DNA from 2 places in the Neobacillus sp. NPDC058068 genome. Region 1 is predicted to be linked to the other one. Evidence: riboswitches for the same ligand, from Rfam matches in the RefSeq annotation. Region 1 holds a riboswitch; the other holds the start of a gene.
What was found. Region 1 has a riboswitch for S-adenosylmethionine ahead of mtnW (2,3-diketo-5-methylthiopentyl-1-phosphate enolase). Riboswitches for the same ligand answer to the same signal wherever they lie in the genome.
Positions count from the first base shown of each region.

Region 2: it holds a riboswitch for S-adenosylmethionine, as region 1 does, so the genes downstream of both, ACFVSW_RS13045 (YezD family protein) here and mtnW (2,3-diketo-5-methylthiopentyl-1-phosphate enolase) in region 1, are expected to answer to the same signal.

Region 1 is NZ_JBHVSI010000002.1:160,565-168,591, forward strand. Features, by position in the region: gene ACFVSW_RS03035 (electron transfer flavoprotein subunit alpha/FixB family protein) at 1-349, opposite strand, end outside; gene ACFVSW_RS03040 (electron transfer flavoprotein subunit beta/FixA family protein) at 385-1,209, opposite strand; gene ACFVSW_RS03045 (Spo0E family sporulation regulatory protein-aspartic acid phosphatase) at 1,978-2,220, opposite strand; gene ACFVSW_RS03050 (1,2-dihydroxy-3-keto-5-methylthiopentene dioxygenase) at 2,464-2,994, opposite strand; gene ACFVSW_RS03055 (methylthioribulose 1-phosphate dehydratase) at 3,230-3,859, opposite strand; gene ACFVSW_RS03060 (2-hydroxy-3-keto-5-methylthiopentenyl-1-phosphate phosphatase) at 3,853-4,527, opposite strand; gene mtnW (2,3-diketo-5-methylthiopentyl-1-phosphate enolase) at 4,528-5,739, opposite strand; SAM riboswitch class I at 5,817-5,924, opposite strand; gene ACFVSW_RS03070 (pyridoxal phosphate-dependent aminotransferase) at 6,002-7,180, opposite strand; SAM riboswitch class I at 7,420-7,576, shown strand; gene mtnK (S-methyl-5-thioribose kinase) at 7,682-8,027, shown strand, end outside.
Region 2 is NZ_JBHVSI010000010.1:44,390-52,416, forward strand. Features, by position in the region: gene ACFVSW_RS13035 (sulfate permease) at 40-1,107, opposite strand; gene ACFVSW_RS13040 (phosphoadenylyl-sulfate reductase) at 1,122-1,838, opposite strand; gene ACFVSW_RS13045 (YezD family protein) at 1,998-2,153, opposite strand; SAM riboswitch class I at 2,225-2,326, opposite strand; gene ACFVSW_RS13050 (hypothetical protein) at 2,592-2,855, opposite strand; gene ACFVSW_RS13055 (SRPBCC family protein) at 3,058-3,525, opposite strand; gene ACFVSW_RS13060 (MBL fold metallo-hydrolase) at 3,837-4,757, shown strand; gene ACFVSW_RS13065 (AbrB family transcriptional regulator) at 4,887-5,993, shown strand; gene clpP (ATP-dependent Clp endopeptidase proteolytic subunit ClpP) at 6,039-6,620, opposite strand; gene ACFVSW_RS13075 (sigma-70 family RNA polymerase sigma factor) at 6,651-7,346, opposite strand; gene ACFVSW_RS13080 (pyridoxamine 5'-phosphate oxidase family protein) at 7,615-8,027, opposite strand, start outside.

The DNA.
Region 1 (8,027 bases):
AATCGGTTGCGACGGCACTTGCTAGGTCTTTCCCGTTTGGTGTCGCTCCGTAAAGGATAATTTCTGGTTTGTATTTTTCCGCTAGGAGCATAACGCCTTTCATATAGGACTCTGTCCGATAATTATTTAATACTGGATGGTCGACCATGTATACTTGATCAGCACCATAAGCAATCACTTGATTGGCTAATGATTTAATTTCACTGCCTAATAAAAATCCCGATAGCGGAACTTGTAATTTATCTGCCAGCTTCCTGCCAGCTCCAAGCAATTCTAGGGAAACACCTTCGATTTTCCCATCGTTTTGTTCGATGAATATCCAGACTCCACGATAATCGTCTAGATTCATGTAAACCCCTCCCTGCGAGACAAGATTAATCTTTATTATTTAGATGACTGGATTGTTAACAGGTCCTTTTTCTCCATCAGGACTTCCATAAGCTGGCTAACCTGCTCATCAGAAGAACCCTCAAGCCGTATGCCGCCTTCTGGCCGTGGAGGTGTAAACATTTTACCAACGATGGTTGGTGAACCTTTTAGTCCAAGCTGCGCGCGTTCAACATTTTCAAGATCACTTACTGCCCAGATTACCGGCTCATATCTTGCTGCTTTAATCATGTTTGGCATTGGTGAATATTCGATATCATTAATTTCTTTTTCAACAGTTAATAAACAAGGCAGTTCAGACTGAATTAATTCATAGCCGCTGGTCAATTTCCGTTTAATTAAAACAGTTTTTTCCTGCTGATTAACTTCCGAAACTTCGATTACATTGGTAACCGGGGGAATATCCATCCTTCTTGCGATACCCGGTCCAACCTGTCCGGTATCCCCATCAATGGCATGTTTCCCGCAAATAACCATGTCCACGGGAAGATCTTTACTAATTCTCTCCAGTGCTTTAGATAGGGCATAACTCGTTGCAAGTGTATCTGCGCCAGCAAAAGCACGGTCAGAAATTAAATAACCTCTATCTGCACCTATTTCAATGCTCTTTTTAATAACAGCCGTTGCTTGCGGCGGTCCCATCGACAAAACCGAAATCGTACCGCCTGTCTTTTCCTTGATTTTTACGGCCTCTTGAACAGCATGGGCATCGTAAGGGTTCAAGATAGCTGGCGCACTTCGGCGGTCGAGTGTGTTAGTTTTTGGATTAATTTTAATGATTTTTGTATCGGGTACTTGTTTGACACATACGACAATGTGCATGTAGGACTTTCCCTCCTCCATTTAATCGCTAGATTGTTGAAAGCGTTTGCTCCCTTTGGTTATAAAAAATGCTTTTATTAACGATATATGAATCGCAACACAAGCATAGTACCAAACAATGTTCGTTTTCTTTTTTTCTTTTGGCTGTGTTAAAAGTGAATGTTGATTTCCGTTCCAGGCGCTTCGCTTTCCGCGGGGCGGGCGGTGAGCCTCCTCGGCGCTATAGCGCCTGCGGGGTCTCACCTGTCCCGCTGCTCCCGCAGGAGTCTCGCGCCTTCCACTCCAATCAACATTGTACTCAAAATCAACAATGTTCTTTAACACATCCTTTCTTGTAAATAAAACTAGGAAAACTTAAATCAATTCAATAAACTCTGTGCCGTTTCTATGTAGTGGTTTAATAAAAAAAATGAAGTGGATGCAATGATTCGTTGAAGTGAAAAAATATAAAGTTCATCGCAATGTTAAATTTCAGGAAAATAGTACTAATATAACTATAAGAAATATTGAAATTTAAACAATGATAAAAATCACAGTTTGTTTATTATTGTAGAAATACATGATTAGGTGCGGGAAGATTATTTGGTGTTTGCTTCGCCTCTGAGGAGTTTGTGAAAGAATACTCTATGGAAATTAAGTTGTTTTCAAAAAGTGCCGGAAGGCCTTCCTAACAGTTTAATTTTAATCCGGTAACAGAAAAATAGAAGACCTTCATTATCGTTACTTTAAACAGGACAGGTGGCAATTATTAAACCATTTTCATTATCATTAAACTAATACCTTAGGCCACACCATCATCATTTGTTTAAAGGCAATTTTCACTTCTTCATTGGGTCTTGAAGCTTGTCCCATAAACCTATGGTATTTATTAATTAATTCGTCTAGTTCTTGGCTGTATTTTATCGTTTCTTCACTCGTATAGCCCAATGTTGTTGCACTATTAATCATTAATTCCCTTTTAACCTTTATCTCCTCAATCATTTCAGATTGACTATTACTATACGTATACAATGTGATCCTCCTACTCATTACACTCTTACTATCCACCTGTTAGAAAAGTAGACTACTTGAAGAATTATGCCAAGAATTTATCTAAATGTAAACACTTTCGCAAAAGTAGACAAAACATTCTATTTCTTTCGTTTTTCGACAAATTCCTTTTGTTTTTTCTTGGATTTACGACAAATTCCACATTGATTATTTACAGATAATTAAAAAAACTGACCGCACAAGCTGGCAGCCAGTTTTTTCTTATTAATATACTTCTTCCTTTTCGTAAATCGGCACCCAGCCTTCAGTCGTGACAAAAATTCTAACGGCGACCACTTTCCTGTCTTCTTCAAGTGTGAAGTAATGCCTAGTATTTTCAGGAACTGAAATCAAATCTCCCGGGTTTAGATGGACTTCGAAAAACTCACCATCTTTTCCCTGGATAACAAATACACCGTGACCGCTCACAATAAAGCGGACTTCATCATCTGTGTGATGATGCTCATTTTTAAAATTGGTAAGTAATCCATCAAGATTTGGTGTATTTTCAGATAACGAGATAACATCTTGAGCCTTATAGCCGCGTCTTGCAGAGATATCGGCGATTTCTGCCGCGAAAGCCTGTAAGATTGCTTCTTTTTCTTCATCACTCAACAAATACTTTTCAACAAGTGTTCCAGGCAGTTTGGAGATATCCCAATTTTCATAAATAACTTCCTGTGACTCTAGAAAGCTTGCTACTGCCTCTTGTTCATGAATTTGCTCTTCACTAGTTTGAAATGTAATATACGCCATCGTTTCTCTCTCCTTATTTGTTCAGCTCCAACGCCTAGGCGCTTCCGCTTTTCTATTTGTCTAGCTCCAGCGCCTAGGGGCTCGGGTCATAAGCCAATCCGTCAAGAAGGTTAAAAAACAACCTTCTCGCCGGCTCGTCTTATGCCTGTCACCCCTGAGTACTAAGGAAAGCTCCTTAGAATAATCCTCGCAGGAACAAGCTGTGCTTGTTCCGAAGGCGCTTCCGCTTTTCTATTTAGACTACTTTAAATAATTGATATGGCTTGTGTTCTAGTAAACGTAATTGGTAGCGGAATAAAAATTCTGATGCTTCAAGGATCTTTTTCGCCTCGAAAGCATTTCTTCCCCATACCGTAATGCCATGGTTTCTAATTAAAACGGCTCCAGTATCTCCAGAAACATGTTCAGAAAAGGCATGCGCAAGTGTCGGAATATGGGCATAGTTGCGAATGATTGGGATTTTGAGGACAGCCTCTTCTTCCCACTTATCAAAGGCCTTAATCAGCTCCTGCCCCTTAAAGGTCACCTCACCATTGTCACCATACACTTCCGAAATGACGTTATTATCAATCGTATGGACATGGAGACTGCAGCCTGCATTGGTCTTGCGATAAATCTCAACATGAAGAAGTGTTTCAGCGGATGGCTTTAATTGCGTTTCTTCAACAGCACGGCCGAATTCGTCCACAAGGAGAAAATCCTCGGCTGTACGCTTGCGTTTGTCCTTGCCACTTGCCGTCACCAAAAATCGCAGCGGATGATCACTTACTTTAATCGCAAGGTTGCCGCTTGTTCCCATAAACCAGTCCCGCTTTGCCAGCTCATCCTTTACATCAGCTAATTCAGTCCATCTTTCCTCTAGCATGTCAGCTCACCTGCCCCAATTCTTTTCTTGATTTCATTGATACAATCAAAGAATGTAGTAAACCCTTGATGGTTAATCCCCCATTCCCCGCACTTTTCCAACAGTAAATCACGAGCCAGCACAAAATCGGCATGTTTAGCAGCCTCAAGATCGGTTACTGAATCGCCAATGACGATTTTGAAGCTGTCTTCACTGTGATTTAGTTCTCGAATGATACTTGGCTTGCAGCAGCCGCAATCATTTTTACACAATGAATCGCATTCATAAGGCCAAAGAATCTTAATTGTCTCTCCCGAAAAATCAGATTCATTACAGTAAATCCCAGCAAACGGGGAATAATCTGCTAAAATCGGCTGAAGGAAAAAGTCGATACCGCCGCTGACAATATATAAAGGGATCCCTTCCTGCCGTGCAAATTCAACAAACTCTTTGAATCCTGGACGAATCCTGGCATTTTCAATCGCAAACGCAGTAATTTCTTCCTTCAAGTTACTTGGTAAAAGCGAAAATAATTTTCCTACGCCCTCATTAATCGACATCTGGCGGGAAAGGATTTGATCTTTAATCGCCACCCATTCTGGAGGGGCAAATTTTTTCATAATGGCAATGATGTTATCACTTTCGGTTACGGTTCCGTCAAAATCACAATAAATTACCGGATTTGTCATTTAGGCAGTCACCTCGGCATTTCCCCATAGCTGGAGCGCCTTTTTTAGCTCAGCGTACTGTTCAGCCCCCTCAACTAGGAGTTTTCCTTGGAGATTGGTTTCAATTGCCTGCCGGAATGCCAGGCCGCCGCCGCGAGCCCCGTCTGGATGACCATGGACTCCTCCACCTGCGTTAATCACAGAATCGATTCCGAAATCACGGATTAACAATGGTACTAATCCCGGATGAATGCCCGCTGAAGGAACAGGAAATGACTTTTTAAATACGTCTTCCTTCGTCAACTCACTCGCAATCGAGAGTGCCGATGCTTGCTCCAGGGCTACTGTTCCATACGGCGATGGGAACAATGATAAATCTGCACCTGCATAACGGAGTAGCTTGCCAAGGAGCAAGGAGTGTGCCAATCCATATTCGCGAGAGGAAGTGAATGCACCGCTTACTGCAGGATGTGCCATCAGCGGTAAAGCAATTTCATCATCCTCTCTTAATTCTTGCAGGACATCGAGGCCGTAGGCAAACACATTAAACAGTAGGAGGTCGGCACCAAGTTCTGCAGCCTTTCTTGCTTTATCCCGTAACTGTGTTGTTCTGCCGGTTAGGTTTACTGCGTATAGGGTACGATGTCCAGTTTGTTCTTGAACTTCTCGCAGCGCTTGTTTCCCGGCAGTAATTCTTTTTTCAAATGGGCTCAGCTCATTTTCAAAAAGGATTTCATCATCCTTTACTAAGTCAACTCCCCCAAGGGCTTGCTGTTGGAGCTGACGCGCCAAAAAGGTAATGTCTTTTCCGAGCACACCCTTAAAAATGCTCATTAACAGCGGGCGGTCAAACACATTTATTTTTTCACGGAGACCTTCAATGCCCAATCTTGGTCCCGGGAACAGACCCTTTAATCCGTCATCAAACTGCAAATCTAGCAGTTTGATTTTTCCATCCAAAGAAAGTTTTCCGAAGACAGTTGTTAAGATAGCAGGAAGATCGTTGGAAAAATTAATCGTTGGATAGGCAATCCGAATAAGGGATTGATCCACATAGTTAGAAGGTAATCCCTCAATCGAAACAACTCTGCCTTTATGCTTGCGGAGCTGATTTTGCTCTAATTCAGGCAAATTGGTCCAGGAACCAACCGTTAAACCAAGTGCAATTTCTTCGGCTTTTTTTTCTGGATTTTTTTCATCATGTAAGAGGTATGTTGCGATTAATTCAGACATTTTTTTCAAACTTCCTTTCGATAAAACATAAAAAAACCTCTTCAAATAAGAAGAGGTTAGCATGACAAACTAACATCTTCTCATCTTTCAGCTTGTCGCTGCAAGATTTAGCACCGTGCTTAACTATGGTTAAGTCGGTTGCCGGGCTTCATCGGGCTTTTCCCTCCGCCTGCTCTTGATAAGAAAACGATTCGTATTTATTCACTTTTTAAAGTTGCTTAACTTATTTTGGATTATCCCAAGAAAAAAATAAAATGTCAACCTATTTTTTAAATATTTCTAAACGACTTATTCTTCTGATAGCTTCTGTTAACCGTTCCTCTGATGATAATAAACCAACACGGACATAGCCCTCGCCAAAATCTCCAAAGCCAATCCCCGGTCCTACCATGATATGTGCTTGATCAAGAAGAATGGTTGAAAATTCCTCAGATGAATACCCATCCGGAACCTTAAGCCAGGCAAAAAATGAGCCTTTTGGGGCGGTGACATTCCAACCAAGCGAATGAAGACCAGTAATTAAAACGTTGCGCCTCCGTTCGTACAGTTCATTTAGTTCGTTCACACAATCCTGGGGACCCGTCAATGCAACCGCAGCGGCCTCTTGTACCGCTCCAAATAAACTGACGTAAAGATGGTCCTGCAAAAGTTCAATCGCGGAAATGACACTCTCATTCCCCACTGCAAATCCAACTCTCCAGCCCGCCATATTATAGGTTTTCGATAGCGTGTAGATTTCAATTCCCACTTCTTTCGCACCGTCTGCTTGTAAAAAGCTAATTGGTTTAACGCCGTCAAATCCAATCGCACCATAAGCAAAATCATGGACTACGCAAATATCATTTTCACGGGCCAGATTGATAGTTTCTGCAAAGAACTCCTCACTCGCGGTTGCACCGGTAGGATTATTCGGGTAATTGAGAAACATTAATTTTGCTTTTGATAAAGCAGTTGAATCTAGTTCTTGATAATCCGGTAAGAAACCATTTTCTTCTCGTAACGGCATGGTAACCATTTCCGCCTTTGCAAGCGCAACACCCGACCAATAATCAGGATAACCTGGGTCGGGAACGAGGATGGTATCGCCTGGGTTTAATAAACACTGAGGAATCTCAACCAGCCCCGCTTTACCGCCAAATAATATTGCCACCTCTTTGTCGGCATCAATGGTCACACCATATTCTCTTAGATAAAAATCTGCTGCCGCTTGTTTTAAGTAACTAAATCCTTGAAAAGGCGAATATTTATGGTTGAGCGGATTGGCTGCTGCTTCCTGAAGCTTTGCGACAATATGCGGCGGTGTCGGCTGATCTGGATTGCCTTGTCCTAAGTTAATCACATCATGGCCCGCGGCTATATATTCGCCAACTTTTTTAACAAGACCGGCAAAAAATTGTTTTGGTAGACTATTCAAAAGTTCCGATGGCGGAAACTGCTTCATCGTTCTCACCTGCTTTTTTATTTTCAAATTATTGTTGAATTTCTAGTGACAAATGTTATAACTTTTATATTAGCTTGTAAAGGGAAAATTTCAAAAGCAGTGAAGATTCATGAAATTAAAGATTTCTTAACGTTACCTTTTGGACGGATTGGTTTGTGGATTGAATAAAAAATATTGACACCCATTACTTAATCTTGTTATAGTTTTTATCAGATTGAAAAAACTGAAAACTTTATTTACTCTTATCATGAGCTGGCTGAGGGATTGGCCCTTTGAAGCCCAGCAACCGACCGGAAAACCATTATGAAATGGGGCGCCTATTCGCGCCGGGGAAGGATCCCCTAACAGGCACGGTGCTAATTCCAACAGAAGGATTGTCTTTCTGAGAGATAAGAGGTGCGAAGAATCACCGTCTTCTAGCCTCTTTCAGATGAGAAAGAGGCTTTTTTAGTGCCGAAATACGCACGGATAAGCCTCCACTAATTAGGAGGAATTTTAGAAATGAGTCTATTAAAGCAAACAACTTATCAGCCATTAACCGAAACTACCGCCACAGAGTTGGCATTAGCATTAAACCTTTTTTCTGATAACCCTGAACTTTCCTGTAAGGAGATTGGTGATGGGAATCTTAATTTAGTTTTTCATATTGTCGACGAAAAGAACGGAAAAGGTGTAATCATCAAACAAGCTCTTCCATATGCCAAAGTCGTGGGTGAAAGCTGGCCATTGACACTTAAAAGGGCAAAGATTGAAGCAGATGCCCTGATAATTTTTGGTTCTATTGCACCAAAGTATGTTCCAGAGGTTTACTATACTAATGATGTGCTGGCAGTGACCGTCATGGAAG
Region 2 (8,027 bases), on a different contig from region 1:
GTTCACTGGCGGCTACCCACTTCCACCACCCAAAACCGGCTATTCTTTTGCAGCTTGTTGCTGCACCGCTACCGCGGGTTTCTGCCGCTTCATCAACGACGACACGCCGAACACTGAGATCAGGACCCCAACCATGGCAATGATTGGGTAAAAATTATGTTCGATGATCAATTGGATGAGAGTGTATGACAGCACCATCGATAGGACGGGTGAAACAATCCAAACGGTCAGGAGCTGAACAACAATGTCTTTTTTCAATACTGCTTTGCCATGCTTGGCGAAACCCATTCCGATGATGGAAGAGGTTGTGATTTGGGTAAGTGGGACAGGTATCCCGAATACCGAGGCAACGGTTACAATGGTTGCACCTGTTCCCGAGATGACACAGCCCTCTTCGAGCCGAAGCGTCGTTATTTTTTTTCCATTCGTTTCTAGGACGCGCTGACCCAGCAGCAGTGCACCCGCTGCGACAAACAACCCACCCCAGAAAATACCACTTCCAACAGCAAGAATGTTGGCACCCACAAGCGGGCCGACAGCATTGGCTACATTGTTCATCCCGGCTGAAAAGGCTTCGAACAAGCCCATAAATACAACCAGCACAGTCAGAAATGGAACAGCTTTCCGAGCCTTCATCCAGCCTTTAAGCCTTCTATTTTCCAACAAATACGAAGCACCAATGGCGATGAAAAACGCTGTAAAAGGTGTAAGCAGCCAAAACAACATAATCCAGACAAGCTTACCGACAAACACAGATTGGTAAACAATCCCGGCACCAACGACAGATCCAACTGCCACTTCACTGGTAGAAAGTGGAATACCAAAAATATTGGCCAAAAACAATGATAATGCCGCTGATGCTAATACGATTAAGGCTACAGGCACGGTAAATGTACTAGATGGGACAATCCCGCTGCCAATCGTTTTGACTACTTCACCGCCGCCAAGCCAAGCACCAAGGAACACGGCGATACTGCACAGCAGTAAGGCCAGCCGTTTTTTCACGACACCGGCTCCATAGGCGATTCCCATCGAAGCCGCCGCACCACTGGCACCAATATTTATTGCAAAAAATAACCCAATTGTTATCGCAATAATTGTAAGCAAAGCTTTAGCCCTCCCTATTTGCTGTGTAAGCCACACTCCGTTTTGCCGCTTCCAACCCAGCGTCCCGCACGTGAGTCCCCATCAGCTGCAGCCCGTTGGGTACAAGGAAAACAGCCAATGCTTGGATATTGATGGTCATGCAGGGTGTTGTACGGGAGCTCGTGTCCCCTGATGTAGCTCCAAACCTCATCCCATGTCCAGTGAATCAAAGGACAGATTTTGATGTTCCTGAATTTTTCATCTTTATTAAGAAATTCAGTGCTCGCTCTTGACGGTGACTGTTCCCTGCGAAGCCCCGAGATCCACGCTTGTTTTCCCGTTAATGCTTCCCTTAACGGAATAACCTTGCGAATCATGCAGCACTGGTTAGGGTCACCCTTCCATAACGCCGAACCATATTGTTCCGCTTGTTCATCGAGACTTAACTTCGGTTGTTTTCGCTCTATCCTTAACGACGGGAATCGAGCTTCAATCTTGTCTATGACCTCATATGTTTCTGGGAAATGCAGTCCCGTATCTAAAAAAACAATCCGGGCATCCGCTTTAATTTGCTGGATGAGGTCAATCAAAACAATCGCTTCAGCCCCGAAACTGGACGCATACACAATTTCCTCGGATTGGTAAGCCCGGTAAGCCCACTCCAGCACAGAAAGGGCCCCCTTGGTTTTATCCTCAATTGGGAAAGTATCAGATATTTGCTGCCAGTTTTGATACGTTATTACTTCAGTCATGACTTAATGCCTCCTTTATCACTAAAACTAAATTGAGTTTCATCTATCGAAAAACGAATCAGTTATTCCTGTCTGAAAAATATTCGCTCCGTCCGAAATTCCACAAAAAAAGGCAGTCTTCCACTTTGATAAAGTGAAGACCGCCTCTAGTTTGTCTAGTCAGCGATGCTTATTCGGTTTAAGACGAACCTTTTCATTTTTCTCTATTTGGACAATTTTTCCATCCTGAACAACTAAGGTGATCGAGCCATATTTTAAGGTCTCCATCATTTTCTCAATATGTGCGATCAGTTCTTCCTTTTCATCTGCCTTCAGTTTGATCCGTCTCCTTTCAAAAAAAAACGTCTTCCCCATCAAGGAAAGGCGTTAGAACTACCACAGTTAACACCTTATCTCCCAAAATGAAGGTCATTTTGCTGGAATTGGCACCTTGCTTTGCAGGTTGCCGGGCTTCATTGGACCAGTTCCTCAGCCACTCTAGATAAGAATTGAATGATTAATGAAATTAATCCTACCATGCCAATGGGTTTAATGTAAATAGGAAAACTAAATATTTTAAAAATTCTTTTTAATGGACTCAGTCTCCCGGTCAATTAACCTGTTAATTTGTTGGGGGACTGGCTCTGTTTATCAAATTCATAAAAACGGGCTACTTGGTTTATGGAATTCAAAAAACCCCGTATCTTATAAAAGTAGAATCGGGGAATATAATATATGGAAATAGGTATATTTGTGGATTATTTTTGGAGAGACTTAGTTGTTTTTTAACTTGTAAATTTCCCTGGAGTGTTCAGAAATTTTTCGATCATAAAATTCAAGGTCAAATTTTGTCGCCATAGAACTTTTGATTTCTTTGACATCTTCTACGACAGTGTCCACCTTCGTTTCAAGGGCATCTATTCTTTGGTTTGTTTCAGAAATCTTAACATTCGTGGCAGCTACGGTATTAATTACTTGATTTACTTTTTGGTCCAGACTATCAAGCTTGTCCAATATCAACTTGAGTGTTTTTTCCATCTATTTTCACCTCCTTCGTTTATTGCTTATAGTATAGCAGATTTATGTAGATATTTGTCGATGGATTTCAAATTATTTGGATAAAAATGGGAGTGCGTGATACATTCTTCAAGAAGGACGGGACTAACAAATTAGAAATCTATTTTCCTTAACTATAAAACTGGTACCTCTCCCCCACTCCACTGCAGAGAAGAGGCACCGTTTATCTGCTGCCCCTTTTCAATTGATAAAGCCGCCTCTTTATTTCCTTTTCCATCTTTAGAAAAAAACTTTCTAAACTCTTTTTCGCCCCTGCCGCTAAAATGCGCTCTCCTGCCAAAGAAAGTGCACCCATTACCTGAGCATCAGCACTAAAGGTTAATTTGGTCGTACCCTGGGATTCTTCCATCAAGATATCAATTGTAGTATCAATCTCGCCAAGATTCCCTTTCCCTTTCACGATCAAGCGATAGTAAGAAGGTGATTTTTCTATATTCCGCCAGATTTCAAATATAAAAACATCTTCAATCGGGCCGATGTTAATCTCGAGCTCGGCTTGGTAAAATCCTTTTGCCTTTTCTATGAATGATTTACAACCCGGCAGCGAGTTCCGAAGGATGTTTTCATCCTTTAATTCCCTCCATACAATGCCCTTTGGTAATCCGAAGGTATATCCGTATTCGATTTTCAAGTGTTTCCCCCCAATTAACAACTCTGAATTACCCCATTCTCCATTCGTTTATTTTTATTCAAATCGGGGGAAAGTTGTTAAAAAATGGAGTTCTGCACGCCCGCTTAATAACGTCTGGCGCTATTATCATTTGTATAGTTATCCATTCATGAAAAACCATCCTTAACCCAATTAATTTCCAATATTTTTCCATATCGCAGCTGATTTCTCCTCATGAACATTCCTCCTGTTAACAAATTTTTGATGATTGATTGGGTATTTTGCTATACTTTTCCTAATGATAGTTTTCCAAAGAAAATCAAGGTGAGTGGATGACAATGAGATACGCTAATTTAGATAATGTGTCAAACAACAAATCGTTTAAAGACATGAGGAAATGGCAGAAAGAACGTCGAAGTAAAGTAAAGGATTTATCGGTAAACATCGAACAATCTCCCGTTAAAAAAGTGAGGGAACTATTCGAAAACAGAAGTCGAACTACGTATACGTGGGTTGGCCATTCTACTTTTTTGCTTCAACTAAATGGCATCAATATCCTAACTGACCCTGTGTGGGCCATGCGGATGGGGTTTCAAAAAAGATTAACGGAGCCGGGCATTTCCTTAGCTGATCTGCCGGAAATTGATCTCGTCGTCATCTCCCATGGCCATTACGACCATTTGGACTTCCCGACGCTGAAAAAATTAAAAGGCAATCCGCATTACTTTGTTCCGGTTGGGTTAAAGTCCCTTTTTATCCGAAAAGGCTATCAGAATGTGACTGAGATGAGTTGGTGGGAAAGCACCGAATACGGAGGGATAACCGTTCATTTCGTCCCAGCCCAGCATTGGACGAGACGAACGTTGCGTGATATGAATACATCCCATTGGGGCGGCTGGATTTTTCAAACTACCGAAGAAACGTTTTATTTTGTGGGCGATACAGGCTATTTCAGCGGCTTTCACCAGATTGCGGACCGCTTTACAATCGACACCGTGTTTATGCCGATTGGCGCCTATGAGCCGGAGTGGTTTATGGCCCCATCCCATATTTCTCCGGAAGACAGTGTGAAAGCGTTCATCGAATTAAAAGCGAAACACTTCGTGCCGATGCATTATGGCGCCTATCGCTTAGCCGATGACACGGGACCGGAAGCATTAAAACGGTTATTTCGTGAATGGGAAAAGCGGCAGCTCCCCGAAGAACAATTAAAGGTGCTCTTTCTTGGGGAAACGGTGATGGGATCTGAATAGCAAGAGAAATTACGCTGGCCAAACAACCACAATGTCTTAAATACCCCTTCTTATAGACATAAAACGAAGGCTAATCACCTAAAATACAAAGACGTATAAAAACTTTAATAGACAGAAGGAATGGCTCCCTTGGTTAATTTTTCAAAAAAACAGGACATTAAAATGCTTCGTTTTTCGATAACCGTGTTAACTGCATTCACCGGCGGCCTGGTGTTCACCGCACTTCATACACCAATTCCATGGCTGCTTGGACCAATGGCGGCTGTTTTAATTGGTGCAAGGTTTGGAAAGATTCATTATTATTGGCCAACTTATATACGGGATACGGGATTAATCATTGTCGGTTATTCAATTGGTTTATCTTTCACGAAAGAAGCGCTCATGCAAATTACGGCGAAACTGCCTTCGATGCTGATCATGACCGTTTTACTCGTTTGTTTTTGTGCCGGAATTGCCTGGGTTGTTTCCAAGCTTACGGGCGTGGATTATCCAACTGTACTTACCGGCAGCATTCCAGGAGGACTTTCGCAAATGATTATTTTTGCCGAAGAAATGAAAGGAATCGATATTACCACGGTGACGTTCCTGCAAGTGGCCAGATTAATGATGATCATTTTCTTCGTCCCTTTTCTCATTTTTGGGCCGCTTTTTAAAAATACGGCTATTGAACCGACATCGGATTTGGTTGTAAAGACAATTCAAACTTCAGGACCGCTATTTTCAACCATTGTTTTGTTTGCCGTGATATGTGTGCTCTGTGCTTTTCTTGCCAAAAAATTCAAGTTTCCTACTCCCTATTTATTGGGACCCATACTTGGAACAGCCATCGCCAGCATTTCAGGTTTCCATGGTCCTGCTCTTACGTCGCCAATATTGGACGTTTCGCAATTTATGATTGGAGGCTACATCGGCTTATTATTGAAGCCTGAGAAGCTGGAGCATAAGGCAAAAATAATTACCCTTGCGCTGCTTAGTGGGCTGCTGATGATTATCGGATCTGTCGGTTTAGGTTTGGTGCTTGTTCATTATTACCATATTACCCCATCCACCAGTTTATTAAGCTTAGCTCCCGGCGGTATGGATCAAATGGCGATTCTTGCTCACGAAGTCCATGCAGATTTATCGATGGTAACCGGGTACCAATTATTCCGGCTGTTTTTTATCTATTTTGCCGTACCACCGCTCCTTAGGTTATTTTTCAAAGTTGGAAACAGAAAAACGAGGAAGGCAGCTTGAGACCGCCTTCCTCGTTTTTTTCCTGTAATGTCAAATTGCGATGTTTTATTTTGGATAAAGAATCTCATCGATAATCCCGTACTCTTTCGCTTCCTCAGCGCTCATAAAGTAATCCCGATCGGTATCCTTTGCCACCTTTTCAACTGGCTGACCGGTGCGTTCTGAAATAATTTGATTGATATGTTCTTTTAATTTTAAGATACGCCGCGCTGATATTTCGATTTCTGTTGCTTGCCCCCTGGCACCACCCAAGGGCTGATGAATCATGATTTCACTATTTGGCAGGGCGTACCGTTTTCCCTTTGTACCTGCAAGCAGTAACATGGCCCCGAATGAGGCGGCCATACCAGTGCAAATCGTTCGAACATCCGGCTTAATGTACTGCATCGTATCGAAAATAGCAAATCCTGCTGAAGTTGACCCACCTGGGCTATTAATATAGAGAGAAATTTCTTTATCTGGGGCGTCCGCTGCTAAAAATAATAATTGGGCCACGACACTATTTGCTGTGTGGTCATTTATTTCATCACCGATAATAATGATTCTGTCCTTTAGCAGCCTTGAATAAATATCATAAGAACGTTCCCCACGATTAGATTGTTCGATCACATATGGAATGGTACTCATTTACTTTTCCTCCTTAAAGCGATTAATTGGCTATGCCGCCATACAGAGAGTGCTTGAAGGGGAATAAGTTTGAATCGGTTGTAAATTCCGTGAAACAAGCTTTGGCACTTCACTAATACTTGTTAGCGATGGAATGGATTGAATCAAGACGGTTGGGTCTTGATTTTTCAAGGCATCATAAAAAATGTCTGAAAGCTGAACCCGCTCTTCCTGATCCCAAAATGATTCGGCTGAATAGGAATGATCATCTTTTTCGAGACGTTTTTTCACCCGATGAAGACTTGCCTTCACAGCCATTTCTGTCGTGTTTAACAGCTCCGCTATTTCCTTTAACTGATATTGAAATGCCTCTTTTAACATAAAGATAACGGCTTGCTTTGGCGTAAAATGTGTCAAGAGCAGTTTAACAGCATGTGACATATCATCGAGTTGAGCTGTTAATTCATGAATGGAATGATCAAAATCAGCCTCGACCGTCACATTTTTTCTTTTTCGAAGCAAATCAATCCAATGATGATAAGCAATTTTATTTAACAAAGCTGAACTCATTTGTTGCTGGTTATATTTTAATGCCTTAAGATAGGTCTCCTGGGCGATATCGTCTCCATCCCATGAGTTTTGGGTTAGAAAGCGGCAATATCGCTGAAGCTTTGGATAATATTCGCTCCACAGCCTCTCATCAACCTGTGAATTTTCATTGCTGAAAGGGCTAAGCTTTTGTGGCATGGTTTTCACTCCTTTTGCACTCTCTACCCAATAAACGTTTCAAGAAGGATAAAAAGATACGGGGTCAAAAACTTTTTTAAAACATAATATGCTAATTAACCTATTTTTCACTTGAACAGACTGAATAAAACTTGGTAATGAAATTAATTTTAATCAGTTTACATAATACTATTATGTATTTTTAAAAATGGCTACAAATAATAAAGTCCGATTTACATAACATTATTATGTTGTATCATAAAAAACGACAGTGAACTGTCGTTTGATTTCAATAAAGCCGTTTAGTATAGCTTTCATTTAAGCTTGCTTCGATTGTTTCAGCACTGCTATTTGGAAGCTTTGCGTGTTCAAATAATATTTGAGCAGCTGAAGGTAATGTTTCTTGATCAGCCCATATGTGCGGCTCCCATAATCCTGAGCGTTTAATGGCTTTCGCGCAATGGATAAAACATTCCTCTACTTCTACCCCAATCCCGACAAGTGGTTTTCGTCCTCGTACTGCCATCGTTTCAAGCAACTCGTTATCTTTTACTAAAGCTGCCCTGCCATTAACTCTAAGCGTTTCTCCTAAACCAGGTATGAGAAATAGCAGCCCTACTTTTGGATTGGATAAAATATTTCGCATAGAATCGATTCTTTTATTCCCTGGTCTTTCGGGGATAATTAGATATTTCTCATTTA